Regions from separate parts of the Arthrobacter sp. P1_B9 genome, predicted to be linked through region 2. Evidence: riboswitches for the same ligand, from Rfam matches in the RefSeq annotation. Region 2 holds a riboswitch; the other holds the start of a gene.
What was found. Region 2 has a riboswitch for glycine ahead of gcvP (aminomethyl-transferring glycine dehydrogenase). Riboswitches for the same ligand answer to the same signal wherever they lie in the genome.
Positions count from the first base shown of each region.

Region 1: linked by a shared signal. The riboswitch ahead of gcvP (aminomethyl-transferring glycine dehydrogenase) and the one ahead of gcvP (aminomethyl-transferring glycine dehydrogenase) in region 2 are both predicted to bind glycine.

Region 1 is NZ_JBFUAA010000017.1:423-7,007, reverse strand. It holds gene AC1D1A_RS18650 (MFS transporter) at 1-387, opposite strand, end outside; gene AC1D1A_RS18645 (TetR/AcrR family transcriptional regulator) at 455-994, shown strand; glycine riboswitch at 1,278-1,376, shown strand; glycine riboswitch at 1,378-1,492, shown strand; gene gcvP (aminomethyl-transferring glycine dehydrogenase) at 1,532-4,453, shown strand; gene gcvT (glycine cleavage system aminomethyltransferase GcvT) at 4,466-5,614, shown strand; gene gcvH (glycine cleavage system protein GcvH) at 6,136-6,519, shown strand; partial or broken gene AC1D1A_RS18625 (serine hydroxymethyltransferase) at 6,516-6,585, shown strand, end outside.
Region 2 is NZ_JBFUAA010000009.1:163,711-173,107, forward strand. It holds gene glyA (serine hydroxymethyltransferase) at 1-30, opposite strand, end outside; gene gcvH (glycine cleavage system protein GcvH) at 27-410, opposite strand; gene gcvT (glycine cleavage system aminomethyltransferase GcvT) at 468-1,604, opposite strand; gene gcvP (aminomethyl-transferring glycine dehydrogenase) at 1,615-4,461, opposite strand; glycine riboswitch at 4,514-4,621, opposite strand; glycine riboswitch at 4,623-4,720, opposite strand; partial or broken gene AC1D1A_RS14185 (short-chain dehydrogenase) at 4,864-5,040, opposite strand; gene AC1D1A_RS14190 (type I restriction endonuclease) at 5,119-6,207, shown strand; gene AC1D1A_RS14195 (AAA family ATPase) at 7,033-8,727, opposite strand; gene AC1D1A_RS14200 (DUF4062 domain-containing protein) at 9,026-9,397, opposite strand, start outside.

The DNA.
Region 1 (6,585 bases), on a different contig from region 2:
GGCGCCGAAAAGGCCAAGCCCGGCGCGGCCGGCGATCAGCCATTCCGCACTCGGCGCGAACGCCGTCACGGCCGACACCGCGGCAAAGCCCGCGCTGCCCACGAACAGCAGCCGGCGCCGGCCGATCCTGTCGCCCAGGGAACCCATCGCGACCAGGAGTCCGGCCAGGACCAGGGGATAGGCATCGACGATCCAGAGCAGTTCGACGCCGGAGGCGGTCAGGCTGCTGGCGATGGCCGGCAGGGCGAACGTGAGCGCGGTGTTGTCCACGGCCACGAGCAGGACGGGGAACATCAGCAGGGCCAGCGCCACCCAGTCACGCCACGGTGCCCGGGGTCCGGTGGCCGCAGGAGTGCTGGTGGCTACGGTGATCGATGAAATGCTCATAAGGATAACTGTACCGTCTGGACGGTACAGTTAAGAAATGCGCGCGCGGACAGGCATGATGGGAGGCATGCCCAGGAAACCCGTCGCCCGCGAGGCCGTCCTCGATGCCTTCGAATCCCTGCTCATCGAAGTCGGTGAACGCGCCGCGACGCTGGACGCCGTCGCGCGCCGGGCCGGCGTCTCCAAGGGCGGCCTGCTCTACCATTTTCCGACCAAAGAGGCCATGATCGCGGTCCTGCTGGAACGGCTGGACCGGCTCCTGGCTGCCGATGTTGCGGCCATGGCGGCAGCCCCGGAAGGGGCGGCGGCGTACTTCATCAAGTCCTCGGTGTGGGCGGACACGCCCATGGACCGGGTCTTCGTGGCGGCCACGCGGCTCGCCGAGGTGGCGCACGGGGAAACCCTCCGCCGCTTCGCCGCCGGCCAGGCGAGCTGGCTGGAACTGCTGGCGGCCGACGTCGGGCCCGCCATGGCGAAGGCCGTCTTGTGCATGGGGGACGGGCTGTACTTCAACGCCATGCTGGCGCGGGGTCCCGGCGGGCCGCCGCCGGAAGTCGAGGCGGACGTCCAGAGCCTCCTGGCCGCCGTCGAGCGCCTGCGCGGCTGAAGCCCACACCCACACCCACCCCTACTCCCCGCCGACCCCCTACTCCCCGCCGACCCCCCTTACTCCCCGCCGAATTCGCCGGAAGCGTTCGAGTACGCCGGAAAGTTACGGCGACTCCGGGCGTTTCCGGCGAATTCGCGCCGCCGGATTCGCCGCCGGGTGGCTCGTGGCCCGTAACCTGGGTCCGCCGCCGGGAGGGAGTTTGCGGACGCGCGCCCGGCATAGGACAATGAGAGCTGTGACTGTTGTCACCCCCGATTGAACACCCAATTAAATACGCCTTTGATCTGCGGCGGGAGAGTCCTGCAAGTAGGTACAAGCAGGCGCCGTAGGAGCAAACCCTCCCCAGGAATCTCTCAGGCCCATGTACCGCCGCGGCAAGGCATCTCTGGAAAGTAGCAGGCGTGTCCCGGACATGCTGTGCTCACCGACGGTGCAAGCGGAGCCCTGAAACGCGGGCTGCGCGGAAACTCTCAGGTCCAATACAGAGCGGGGAGGAACCCGAATCAATGTGGCGTACCCTGCGCCGCCTGAGTTATGGAGTTCCTTGTGACTGTTACCCCAGCCTCCACGTCCTTCGTTGACCGGCATATCGGCGCGCGCCGCCAGGCCGACGTCGACGCCATGCTGAAGGCTGTCGGCTACGACACCGTCGACGCCCTGGTGGACACCGCCGTTCCGAAGGACATCCGCCAGGACGCCGACCTCGCGCTCGCCGCGGCCCTGAGCGAGGTCGAAGTCCTCGCCGAGCTGCGCAAGCTGGCGTCGAAGAACAAGACCGCCGTGCAGATGATCGGGCAGGGCTACTACGACACGCTCACCCCGCCGGTGATCCGCCGCAACATCCTCGAAGCCCCGGCCTGGTACACCGCGTACACGCCCTACCAGCCGGAGATCTCCCAGGGCCGGCTGGAGGCGCTGCTGAACTTCCAGACCATGGTCCAGGACCTGGTCGGCCTGCCGATCGCCAACGCCTCCCTGCTGGATGAAGCCACCGCCGTGGCCGAGGCCGTGCTGATGATGCGCCGCGCGAATAAGAACAAGACGGCGCACGACGGCAAGACCGTCCTCGACGCCGACTGCCTGCCCCAGACCATCGCGATCGTCAAGGGCCGCGCCGAGGCCCTCGGCTTCGAGGTCGAGGTCGCCGACCTCTCCAAGGGCCTGCCCGACGGCGTCATCAACGGCGTCGTCCTGCAGCAGCCGGGCGTCTCCGGCCGCGTGTTCGACCACACCGCCGTGATCGCCGACGCCAAGGAACGCGGCGCCCTCGTCACCGTCGCGGCAGATCTCCTCTCCCTGACCCTGATCACGTCCCCGGGCGAGCAGGGCGCTGACATCGCCGTCGGATCCGCCCAGCGCTTCGGCGTGCCGCTGTTCTTCGGCGGACCGCACGCTGCCTACATGGCCGTCCAGAAGGGGCTCGAGCGCTCCATGCCCGGCCGCCTCGTGGGTGTCTCCAAGGACAACGCCGGCGTTCCCGCCTACCGCCTGGCCCTGCAGACCCGCGAGCAGCATATCCGCCGCGAGAAAGCCACCTCCAACATCTGCACCGCCCAGGCCCTGCTGGCCATCGTGGCTTCCTTCTACGCCGTCTACCACGGCCCGGACGGGCTGAAGGCAATCGCCCAGTCGGTCCACGTCCACGCGAAGACCATCGCCGCCTCCCTGAAGGCCGCCGGCCTGGATGTGCTGCACACCTCCTTCTTCGACACCATCACCGTCTCCGTGCCGGGCCGGGCAGCTGAGATCATCGCGGCAGCCGACGCCAAGGGCGTCAACCTGCGCGCCATCGACGCCGACACCGTCGGCATCTCCGCCGACGAGGCCACGACGGTTGCCGTCGTCGCCGACGTCATAGCCGCGTTCGGCGCGTCCGTGACTGCCGCGGCTGCAGGCACGGACACTGCGTTCGGCCTGGACCCCGCCGTCGAGCGCACCTCCGACTACCTGCAGCACCCGGTGTTCAACACGCACCGTTCCGAGACCCAGTTGCTGCGCTACATCCGTCGCCTCTCGGACCGCGACCTTGCCCTGGACCGGACCATGATCCCGCTGGGCTCCTGCACCATGAAGCTGAACGCCACCGCCGAGATGGAGGCCATCTCCTGGCCGGAATTCGCCTCCATCCACCCGTTCGCCCCGGAATCCCAGACCGCCGGCTGGCGTGAACTGATCGAGGACCTCGAAGGCCAGCTGACCGAGATCACCGGCTACGACCAGGTCTCGATCCAGCCCAACGCCGGTTCCCAGGGCGAGCTCGCCGGGCTGCTGGCGATCCGCGGCTACCACCTCTCCCGCGGCGATGCCCAGCGCAATATCTGCCTGATCCCGGCCTCCGCGCACGGCACGAACGCGGCCTCGGCCGTGTTGGCCGGCATGAAGGTCGTGGTCGTGGCCACGGCTTCGGACGGCACGATCGACCACGCGGACCTGACCGCCAAGATCGAGCTGCACAAGGACGCGCTGTCCTGCATCATGATCACCTACCCGTCCACGCACGGGGTGTACGACGCCGATGTCCGCGAGGTATGCGACGCGGTCCACGCCGCCGGCGGCCAGGTCTACATCGACGGCGCCAACCTCAACGCCCTGGTCGGGCTGGCCCAGCCCGGCATGTTCGGCGGCGACGTCTCGCACCTGAACCTGCACAAGACTTTCTGCATCCCGCACGGCGGCGGCGGACCGGGCGTCGGCCCGGTCGCGGCCAAGGCGCACCTGGCCCCGTTCATGCCGGGCAACGCTGCTGATCCCGCCAACGGCGCCGACGGAACCCCGATCTCCGCCTCCCGCTACGGCTCGGCCGGCGTGCTGCCGATCTCCTGGGCCTACGTGAAGCTGATGGGCGGCCGCGGCCTCACCGAGGCGACCAAGTCCGCGCTGCTCGCGGCGAACTACATCGCGGCCCGCCTCAACGACTCCTTCCCGGTGCTCTACACCGGCGAAGGCGGCCTGGTGGCCCACGAGTGCATCCTGGACCTGCGCGAACTCACGGCCAAGACCGGCGTGACCGCCGAGGACGTGGCCAAGCGCCTGATCGACTACGGCTTCCACGCCCCCACCCTGGCGTTCCCGGTGGCCGGCACCCTGATGGTGGAGCCCACCGAATCCGAGGACCTGGGCGAGATCGACCGCTTCATCACGGCCATGGTCGCCATCCGCGCCGAGATCGACCAGGTGGCCAACGGCGATTTCACCGTGGGGCACAGCCCGCTGCGCAACGCCCCGCACACCGCCGCTGCCGTGATCAGCACCGACTGGACCCGCGAGTACCCGCGTGAGCAGGCCGTCTTCCCGGTCCACACGCTCAAGCAGGACAAGTACTTCCCGCCCGTCGGCCGCATCGACGGCGCAGCCGGGGACCGCAACCTGATCTGCTCGTGCCCTCCCCTCGAGGCCTTCGAAGAAGACACAGCAATCCACTCCGACGACTCCGCCAACTCCGACTCTGACAGCTAGGGACAGCCACCGATGAATGAGAATTACACGGCACTTTACGAAGAGCACAAGAAGCTCGGCGCCTCCTTCACGGACTTCGGCGGTTGGCAGATGCCGCTGAAGTACAGCTCGGAACTAGCCGAGCACCACGCCGTCCGCAAGTCCGCGGGCCTGTTCGACCTCTCCCACATGGGCGAAGTCTGGGTCACCGGCCCCGACGCCGCAGCCTTCCTGGACTACGCCCTGGTCGGCAAGATCTCGGCGATGGCCATCGGCAAGGCCAAGTACTCGCTGATCTGCAACGAGGACGGCGGCATCATCGATGACCTCATCACCTACCGCCGCGGCGACCAGAAATTCCTTGTGGTCCCCAACGCCGGCAACGCGAAGGTCGTCGCCGCGGCCCTGGCCGAGCGCGCCGGTTCCGGAAAGGACGGCGGATTCGACGTCACCGTCCGTGACGCGTCCGCCGAGATCTCGCTGATCGCCGTGCAGGGACCCAAGGCCCAGGAGATCCTGCTGCGCCTGGTCCCCGCCGCGCAGCACGAGCTCGTCACCGGCCTGAAGTACTACGCCGCAGTGGACGTCCCGTTCATGTTCGCTGGAGCCAGCCAGGACCTCCTGCTGGCCCGCACCGGCTACACCGGTGAAGACGGCTTCGAGATCTTCGTCGCGAACGACGACGCCGCCGCCCTCTGGCAGGCGCTCGTCGCCATCGCAGAGGACGGCGAGCTGACCCCCGCCGGGCTCGCGTCCCGCGATTCGCTCCGTCTCGAGGCCGGCATGCCGCTTTACGGCAACGAGCTCTCCCTGGAGGGCGATCCGTTCGCCGCCGGCCTGGGCCCCGTCGTCGCCCTGTCCAAGGAAGGCGACTTCATCGGCAAGGCCGCCTTGGCCGCCAAGAAGGAAACCGGCGCCGGCGCCACGACGGGCCGCAAGCTCGTCGGGCTCAAGGGCCTCGGGCGCCGGGCCGGCCGCGGCCACTACCCGGTCCTCAAGGACGGCAACGTCGTCGGCGAAGTCACCTCCGGTCAGCCCAGCCCGAGCCTGGGCTACCCGGTCGCGATGGCCTACGTCGACGTCGAATTCACCGAGCCCGGCACCGCACTGGACATCGACCTCCGCGGCAAGGCCGAACCCTTCGAAGTGGTCGCACTGCCTTTCTACAAGCGCCAAAAGTAGCCGAAGCTGTCCCGGGGGCTGCGTGATTGTGGTTGCGTCAGCCCGTCGGACCCGGCATCCTCTGCATGCTCGGTCGCGAAGACGCCCGCTGAGCGGACGTAACGCTCCCTTAGACGCATGCTCCCGGATGTCGGGCCCGAAGGGGCCCTGCAGCTCACCTCGGGTTCAACTCACCTCGAGTTCCAAGCCTCATTTGGGGCGCCTTCGAAAGCCAAAAGTGCTGGGGGATGTAGCGCCTACCGCGGCTCTGGGTTGTCCCAGGCTCGATCAGTGGGGGTTGAGCTTGATGACACCCTTGAAGCCTCGGAGCACCCCGGCTCTGGAAGATATCGAAAAGCCACTGTTTCTTCCGGGGAAACGGCTGGCCCCAAAAACTGAACTGAATAGCGCCGGGTGAGGGGATTCCGGAAGCGTGCGTCTAAGCGAGGGACGAGCGAGCACGCGGAGGAATTGCCTCATCCGCCACCCAACCCACCACAATTGTTGTGGCCCACGACTTTTCAAACGTAAAGGAAAAACACATGGCAAAAGTTGCCCCTGAACTGCAGTACTCCGACGAGCACGAGTGGGTTGCCCGCGAGGCCGGAAACGTTGTTTCCATCGGCATCTCCGCCGTCGCCACGGATGCCCTGGGCGACATCGTCTACGTGGACCTGCCCGAGGTCGGTTCCGCGGTGACTGCGGGGGAGACCTGTGGTGAGGTTGAGTCGACCAAGTCGGTCTCGGACCTCTACGCGCCGGTCACCGGCGAGGTGGTGGAGATCAATGACGCCGTCGTTTCCGATCCGGCGCTGATCAACAGCGATCCGTACGGGGCCGGCTGGCTCTTCAAGGTGGCCGCCGAATCGGACGGCCCGCTGCTCTCGGCCCAGGAGTACGCGTCCAAGAACGGTGGCGAACTGTGAGCGGCGCAACGGCGGCCGCGGGCACCCAGACGTTGGCGTTCGAGCAGGTCGTTTCGCCGAGCCTGG
Region 2 (9,397 bases):
AAACGCGACGGTACCCGTCGCGGCGCTCACAGCTCGCCGCCGTTCTTGGACGCGTACTCTTCAGCCGACATCAGTGGGCCTTCTTCGGTCACGGCGACCTTGAACAGCCAGCCGGCCCCGTACGGATCGCTGTTGATCAGCGCCGGATCGGAAACGACGGCGTCATTGATCTCCACCACCTCGCCGGTGACCGGCGCGTAGAGGTCCGAGACGGACTTGGTCGACTCGACCTCGCCGCAGGTCTCCCCCGCGGTCACCGCGGAACCGACCTCGGGCAGGTCCACGTAGACGATGTCGCCCAGGGCGTCGGCGGCCACGGCCGAAATCCCAATTCCTGCAGGGCCAGATCCGTCGGCAGCAACCCACTCGTGTTCAGCGGAGTACTTCAGTTCGGCTGCAACTTTGCTCATTTATCTCAATCCTTAAGTTCGTATGTGGTTTCGGCAGGCTCAGCCAGCGGCGGCCGGCTACTTTTGGCGCTTGTAGAACGACAGTGCGACGACTTCGAAAGGCTCCGTCTTGCCGCGGAGGTCAATGTCCAGGGCTGTGCCCGGTGCGGCGTGTTCGATGTCGACGTAGGCCATCGCGACCGGGTAGCCGAGGGTGGGGCTGGGCTGTCCGGAGGTCACTTCGCCGACGACGTTGCCGTCCTTGAGGACCGGGTAGTGGCTGCGGGCGGCACGGCGTCCGAGGCCCTTGAGCCCGACGAGTTTGCGGCCGGTCGTGGAGCCTGCGCCGGCTGCCTTGAGCTCGCTCAGGGCGGCCTTGCCGACGAAGTCCGACTCCTTGGCGAGCGAGACGACCGGGCCCAGGCCTGCTGCGTATGGGTTGCCTTCGCGGGAGAGTTCGTTGCCATAGAGCGGCATGCCGGCTTCCAAACGCAGCGAGTCACGGCAGGCCAGGCCGGCCGGGATGAGCCCGTGGCTGGCACCGGTTTCCAGCAGTGCTTCCCAGAGACCTGCCGCATCCTCGTTCGAGATGTAGATCTCGAAGCCGTCCTCGCCGGTGTAACCGGTGCGGGCGAGGAGCAGATCTTGTCCGTAGATCTGAACCTCAACCGCAGCGTAGTACTTCAGCTCGGTGACCAGGACATGCTGCTCGGCCGGGACCAGCGTCAGCAGGATGGCTTCGGCGTTCGGGCCCTGGACGGCGATCAGCGAGATCTCGGCGGAAACGTCTTCCACCGTCACGTCGAACCCGCCTTCTTGGGCAGAACCGGCCCTTTCGGCCAGTGCCGCGGCCACGACGTTGGCGTTGCCTGCGTTGGGGACCACCAGGTACTTGTCCTCACCGCGGCGGTAGGAGATGAGGTCATCGATGATGCCGCCGTCTTCCTGGCAGATCAGCGAGTACTTCGCCTTGCCGACGGCCACGGCCGACAGCTTCCCGGCCAGGGCGTAGTCGAGGAACGCCGCGGCGTCCGGGCCGGTGACCCAGACTTCGCCCATGTGGGAGAGGTCGAACAGGCCCGCGGCGTTGCGGACGGCGTGGTGCTCGGCGAGTTCGGAGCTGTACTTCAGCGGCATCTGCCAGCCGCCGAAGTCCGTGAAGGAGGCGCCGGCCTTTTTGTGCTGCTCGTAGAGAGCGGTGTAGTTCTCACTCATCAGAAAATCCTTAGTTTTCGAATTCGGAAAGCGGCGGGCAGGAGCAGACCAGGTTGCGGTCTCCGGCGGCGCCGTCGATGCGTCCGACCGGCGGGAAGTACTTGTCCTGCCTGAGTGTGTGGACGGGGAATGCGGCCTGCTCACGCGGGTACTCGCGGGTCCAGTCGGTGCTGACGACGGCGGCTGCCGTGTGGGGTGCGTTGCGCAGCGGGGAGTTCTCCACCGTGAAATCGCCGTTGGAGACCTGGTCGATCTCCTGGCGGATGGTGATCATCGCCTCGATGAAGCGATCGATCTCCGCAAGGTCCTCGGACTCGGTGGGCTCCACCATGAGGGTGCCCGCCACGGGGAAGGACAGCGTGGGGGCGTGGAAGCCGAAGTCGATGAGGCGCTTGGCCACGTCCTCAGCGGTGACGCCGGTCCTGGCGGTCAGTTCCCGCAAATCCAGGATGCACTCGTGCGCCACCAGGCCGCTCTCCCCCGTGTAGAGCACCGGGAAGTGCTCATCCAGCCGGGATGCGATGTAGTTCGCCGCGAGCAGCGCGGACTTGGTGGCCTCGGTGAGGCCCTGGCCGCCCATCAACTTCACGTACGCCCAGGAGATCGGCAGCACACCGGCGGATCCGTAACGCGAAGCGGAGATGGCAACTCCCTTTCCCGGTTCGACCTTGTTCGCGTCCCCCGGCATGAACGGCGCCAGGTGGGCCTTTGCAGCAACCGGGCCAACGCCCGGTCCGCCGCCGCCGTGAGGGATGCAGAAGGTCTTGTGCAGGTTCAGGTGCGAAACGTCGCCGCCAAACTTGCCCGGCTGGGCCAGCCCGACGAGGGCGTTGAGGTTGGCGCCGTCGACGTAGACCTGGCCGCCGGCGGCGTGGATCGCGTCGCAGACCTCGCGGACGTCGGCGTCGTACACCCCGTGGGTGGACGGGTAGGTGATCATGATGCAGGACAGCGCGTCCTTGTTCGCCTCGATCTTCGCCTGAAGATCGGCGTGGTCGATCGTTCCGTCGGAGGCTGTGGCCACCACAACCACCTTCATGCCGGCGAGCACGGCCGAGGCCGCATTGGTGCCGTGGGCCGAGGCGGGGATCAGGCAGATGTTGCGCCGGGCGTCCCCGCGGGAGTGGTGGTAGCCGCGGATGGCCAGCAGGCCGGCGAGCTCGCCCTGGGATCCGGCGTTGGGCTGGATGGAGACCTGGTCGTAGCCCGTGATTTCGGCGAGGTCAGCTTCGAGGCCGCTGATGAGTTCCCGCCAGCCCTCGGTCTGGGAGTCCGGGGCGAACGGGTGGATGGAGGCGAATTCCGGCCAGGAGATCGCTTCCATCTCGGCCGTGGCGTTCAGCTTCATGGTGCAGGAGCCCAGCGGGATCATGGTGCGGTCCAGGGCGAGGTCGCGGTCCGAGAGCTTGCGGATGTAGCGCAGCAGCTGGGTTTCGGAGCGGTGCGTGTTGAACACCGGGTGCTGCAGGAAGTCGGAGGTGCGCAGCACCGTCTCGGGCAGTTCGAAGCCCTTGGCCTCCACCACCGGGCCGGCGCCAAAGGCGACGACCACCGCGGAGAGGACCTCCGGCGTCGTGGTTTCATCGACGGACACGCCAACTGTGTCCGCGTCGATGAGCCGCAGGTTGATGCCCCGGGCCTCGGCGGCGGCGATGACCTTGGCGGCCTTGCCGGGCACGCGGACCGCGAGGGTGTCGAAGAAGGAGTCGCTCACCAGTTCCCGGCCGACGATCTTCAGCGTGGCGGCAAGGGCGCGGGTGTTGTTGTGGACGGTCTGGGCGATCGCCTTCAGCCCGTCGGGGCCGTGGTAAACGGCGTAAAACGAGGACACGATGGCCAGCAGCGCCTGGGCGGTGCAGATGTTGGAGGTGGCCTTCTCACGGCGGATGTGCTGCTCGCGGGTCTGCAGGGCCAGGCGGTAGGCCGGGACACCGGCGTTGTCCTTGGAGACGCCGACGATGCGGCCGGGGAGCGTGCGTTCCATGCCCTCGCGCACCGCCATGTACGCGGCGTGCGGGCCGCCGAAGAACAGCGGCACGCCCAGGCGCTGGGTGGAGCCGACGGCGATATCCGCGCCCTGCTCGCCCGGAGGGGTGATCAGGGTCAGGGCAAGCAGATCCGCCGCCACGGTGACCAGTGCGCCGCGTTCTTTGGCCTCGGCGATCACGCCGGACTGATCCCACACCCGGCCGGAGACGCCCGGCTGCTGGAGGACGAGACCGTTGATGTCGCCGTCGGGCAGACCGGCGGAGAGGTCAGCGACCTGCACCTCGAAGCCCAGCGCTTCGGCGCGGCCCTTGACGATGGCAATGGTCTGCGGGAGGCAGTCGGCGTCGAGGACGGTCTTGGCCCCGGCAGCAGACTTGTTTTTGTTGGCGCGGCGCATGAGAAGCACAGCCTCGGCAACCGCGGTGGCCTCGTCCAGGAGGGACGCATTGGCGACCGGGAGCGCGGTGAGGTCCTGGACCATGGTCTGGAAGTTCAGCAGCGCCTCGAGGCGTCCCTGGGAGATTTCCGGCTGGTACGGGGTGTAGGCGGTGTACCAGGCGGGGGCTTCGAGGATGTTGCGGCGGATCACCGGCGGGGTGACGGTGTCGTAGTAGCCCTGGCCGATCATCTGCACGGCCGTCTTGTTCTTGGAGGCGAGCTTGCGCAGTTCGGCCAGCACCTGGACTTCGCTGAGGGGGCTGTCCAGGGTGAGGGGCTTTTCCTGGCGGATGGAATCGGGGACCGCGTTGTCAACGAGGCCATCAACGCTGTCGTAGCCGACGGCCTTGAGCATGGTGTCGATGTCGGCCTGGCGGCGGGCGCCGATGTGGCGGTCTGCGAAGGTGGACGGGGACGATTGAACCGTCATGAGAGGAACTCCATAATTCAGGTGGCATCAAGACGCCACGATGATTCGGGTTCCTCCCCGCTCTGTATTGGACCTGAGAGTTTCCGTTTTGCCCTGCTGATAGCAGCGCGCCACTTGCACCGTCGGTGAGCCCGGTTGCCCGGACTGCTTTCCAGAGTTGCCTTGCCGCGGCGGTACGTGGGCCTGAGAGATTCCTGGGGAGGATTTGCTCCTACGGCGCCTGCTGAACGTACCGGCAGGACTCTCCCGCCGCAGATCATAAGCTGTGCCACTGGTCGGTGACACAGCTCACAATTTATCCGGTTCCCGGGCAGGATGCAAAATTTATTTCAATTGAGTCGCTGTTCCCGCGGACGACGGCGGGACCTCCTGCCGCCGTCCGTTTGCGTTCGGCTCGCTCCCCTACAGCGCGGACCAGCCGCCGTCGGATGCGAGGATGGCGCCGTTGATGTTGGTGCCGTCGTCGCTGAGCAGGAAGGTGATGGACGCGGCGAGCTGCGCGGCGGTGGCGGGGGTGGGGACGGTGGCCTGCATCAGCGGGCCGAGGCGTTCGGCCGCGAGCTGGGATCCCCAGTGGGCCCCTCAAACGCAACTTTTCATCAAATTGGCACAGGCCTGCGCTACGGTGGGCAGCACTATCAATTCGTAGGGGGACAAATGGAGTTTGCAGAAAAACTTTCGGCTTTGGCAGCAAAGGTGCGCCAGCAGCGAGGTGTAATCCAGACAGAAGAGGCAACAAAGAATGCTTTTGTCATGCCTTTCATTTCCACAATCCTTGGCTATGACGTCTTCAATCCCCTGGAAGTGGTCCCGGAGTTCATCGCGGATGTGGGTCTCAAAAAGGGCGAGAAGATCGACTACGCGATCGTCAAGGACGGCGAAGTACAGATCCTGATCGAGTGCAAGAAGTCCTCGGAACCCGTGAAGATCGAGCACGCCTCTCAGCTTTTCCGGTACTTTGCCGTCACCAACGCCAGAATCGCCATCCTCACCAACGGCGAGGTGTACCAATTCTTCACGGACCTCGATGCCCCGAACCGCATGGATGCCAAGCCATTCCTGGTGCTCGACTTGAACGACATCGACGAATCCCTGATTCCGGAGCTGCAAAAACTGTCCAGGGACGTCTTTGATCTCGACTCGATCATCAGCGCGGCCGGCGAACTGAAATACATCGGCGAACTCAAGCGGACCCTGGCGGCACAATTCAAGGAGCCCGAGGACGAGTGGATCAAGTTCCTCACCGGTCGGGTGTATACGGGCCCCTACACCCAGAAGGTGCGTGAACAATTCACCGCTTTGGTGACCAAAGCGTCCAAACAGTTCCTGAACGATCAGGTGAACGAGCGGCTGAAGAAGGCCCTCGGCGCCCCGGCCTTTCCCCAAACTGACGACGCTGCCGCTTCCATCGTCACCAGCGCACCCGTGGCCGAAGCGGATCTGGCCGAGGCTGACGGCCTGGAAACAACGCTGGAGGAAATCGAGGGGTACCAGATCGTGCGGGCCATCGTTTGCAGCGAAGTCAAGCCCGCTCGCGTAGCGCAGAGGGATGCCAAATCGTATTTCGCGGTGCTGCTGGACGACAACAACCGCAAGCCGATCGCGCGACTGCACTTCAACCGCACCCAGAAGTACATCGGCATTTTCGACGACAACCGGGAGGAGACGCGGGTGCCGATTAGCTCGCTGGAAGAGATCTACGAGCACACCGAAGCACTCCGCGCGAGCGTAAAAAGCTACCTGTAAGCGCCGAAACTGGCGGCCCAGTCCAGCCATCTGATTTCACAGTCGGTACAGGCGGACGACGGCGGGACCTCCCACCGTCGTCCGCTGTCCTTAATAGCGCCCCCCTGCTGTGTTGCCGGACCCCGCAGTCACGCGTGGCCGGCTGCGGCCATCCCCGAACACCTGAGCCGGTCAGCCGCAGCGCGAGCGGGCGAGGGCCTATTCGGTTTCGGCCGGGGTCCGCGAGGAGGTTGTCGGGTATCTGTGCGCCGCCTTGATTGACGCGACGTTCGAAGGCGTGGATCCAGTGGGCGCGGGGACGGACCCAGATGCGGTGTCGTCTTTGGTGGCGGCTATTGGGGTGCTGCGGGTGCCTGCGGCTCAGACCTATGGATCACACGCCCGTCGAGGACAGCGGCCCCAAGGCACCCTGCGACGGCCGATATTGGACCTTACGTCAAGTAAATAAGTTGAACTTTAAAGTAAAGTCCTTTGCGTTACCCTAGCTCCCGCAGCCATGACCACCAAATGGCCGACGCTGTGTTTGCACTCCGCGCGAACACAAGCAAAGAGCAGCGGTAGGAACCAACCTGACCGAGCGCTCCCAAGGAAGCCGGGACCGAACGTCCGCCCTGGCCAAAACATGAAGTTATCGCCGATCTCGTCCGCATGCCAACGCGGCTCGCTGCCCTTAGTGAATTCCGAATTATGGATGAGAAGATATCGCGCACTTGTATCTCATCCTTCGCCTGAACGTCCTCAGGTATCGTTGCGCGGAAATCTCTGAATCGCCCTTCCGTGGCACCTGACTCGCCCGGCAGTTGAACATCCTCCAGCCGGCACGGTTCACGTATGGATATTTGCGGACCTGACAAGTGCGATGACTTCCTGAACTCGCTTCTTCAGGTCGAACGGCCACTCGTTGTCCCAGTTCCGCACTGCCATTTTCGAAATGGCGACTTTACTCGGCTGTTGGATTCCGATCCGACCAGTGGCGAGGGGATTCGACCATCGCTCTTGTTCGGGCAGAGCGCGTGCGCGGATGGATGGATGCGCGGCGCGTATCGCGGAGGTGAGAACGTGCTCGGGAACGTAATTCTCGATCGTGTAGCCGGCCGTCACCCAAGCCATACCTGTCGAGGGATCATCGCTCAGGTCACTGATCACACGCTCCTTATTGCGATTAAGGCGGCCGCCGCGGGACTTCCTGTCGGAGTCAATCAAGACCATCATGTACCGATTGAGGTTGCGAAGGGAGATGAACTCCTCCACTTCCTCAGCGTCGAGCGGGGATAGTGCATTTAGCAAAGCTCCGCCGTAGAACATCACTGAGTAGTGGGTTCCTTCAACAAATTGGCCTGGGGCGAGTTGCTCGATCCAGTGCTTGAGGTAGATGCGATCCGAGGGTCCTTCGACCCAGAGGACAGCATTGGTCTGTACGAGGTCCGAGGGACGATACCCGAGGTCTGCACACACAGCGGCCCTTTCTCTGGCAGCGCCGGCATACCGGACGCTCGAAACTCCATTGTCACGAGTAACATGAAAAATGCTCCCGATCTCGGAATCGAGCATGTGGGCCGAATGAGTCGCGATGAAGTACTGATTTGTTGTACTCGACTCAAGATACCGGAGCAGCTTGCGCTGAAGGACTGGGTGCAGGTGCACCTCAGGTTCCTCAATGCACAGAATTGACCTCTGAGTGACCGTTGCGGCAGCTGCGATGATCACCACCTCATGAACGCCGGTTCCGACGTTTTCAATGGGCAGCGTGCGCCCCCCTTGCGTGATGTGGATCGTCGAGAGATCGTGGGGAATGTCGATGGTGATGCTCGGGTCGTCCATTACGGCGCGGACAAAGTCCTGCACCTTGCCGAATAGTTCCTTGTCCTGCAAGCGATCTGTCGACGGGTTCTGCAACTCCAAGAGGCGGCGCTTGATGCTCAGCCCATTCAGATCGGGAGCCTCACCGCTCTCATCAGAGATTGTTCTCACGCCGCCCACTGTAAACGCGGAGGGAGACTGCGGTCGCATCTGAAGAATCCGGCTAAGAACCCTATACGCATCAGCTCCTACGCCACCACCACCGGTACTGGTCAAGGACAAGGACAAGCTATTGGCGAGCGGACTATTGCCTGCTGCCCGGGTTGCTGCCTTCAAAGCTTCCTGATCGATCCCTTTTTGCCCTGTGACACCGACTTCCACCATATCTGCTCGCAAACTAGAGGCGATGCCAGGTAGACGGAGGAAGGCACCAATCCGTTCCAATTCCGCAGACGGCAGTTCCCACGAGAGTATGTCCTCTATACGGACTAGCTCCAGCCGGACGAAAGAGTGCTCCGCATCTCCTAGTGGGCGATCCCACGTGGACCAAGGACTTGCCTCGGCGCCATACGTATCCGCGATCACACGTAGGATATTGGATTTTCCGGTGTTGTTCTGACCCGCGATGAGATTTATCTTGCGCAGAGGAAAAATAATAGCTGGCCGGTCTGAGGGGAAGCTCCGGTAGCCGCGAAAAATAAAGCCGTTGATTAGTGTCACTATCCCATCATGGCTTATCGCTCATGTTTGTTTGCTGCTTACGGAGCAAACGCCGGGTCCTCTCACGGCCCTGACCACCTCCTGCGCAGAACACCCAGATCGCCCGCGCTGCGTACTTAGCACGGAAGACACAGCTGCCATTCGTTCAGGGCACACCCCTTTACTGCAGATGGGCGCAGAGAAACACCGTCATCTCTGCAGTCCTAGAGTGGAGATTAGGGTGGATGGATGCCTAAATACAGGGGCCGGGACTGAGCGTGCGTGGCACTGGTCACGAGTCAGCCATGGCATGAGTCACCTAGACTGGAACACCCGACGATTCTATGGAATTCGGCATATCATCGTTTGGATCCTCTTCCGGCGCGGTGTCACGCTCTTCGATCAAGGTAAGTCGAACGTGTCGATGCAGCTCGGTACCGAGTTCAGTAAGCGTCCAGTATTCGCCCTTATCGGCCACAGCGTGTTTGCGCCCAGAAGGTTCGACAAGACTCAGGGCCATCAGGTCCGAGAGGACGCCTCGTACCTGGTTAATGGCCGCGAGCCACCAGCTCTTGGCCTGATCTTCACGGAGAGACATTGCCAAGTGGTTGGATGCGTCCCTCAGCTCCAGTTCGGTTGCAAGTGACGGTGCAAGTTCGAGAAATATGTCCGCGATTGTGTGAGGCTTAGA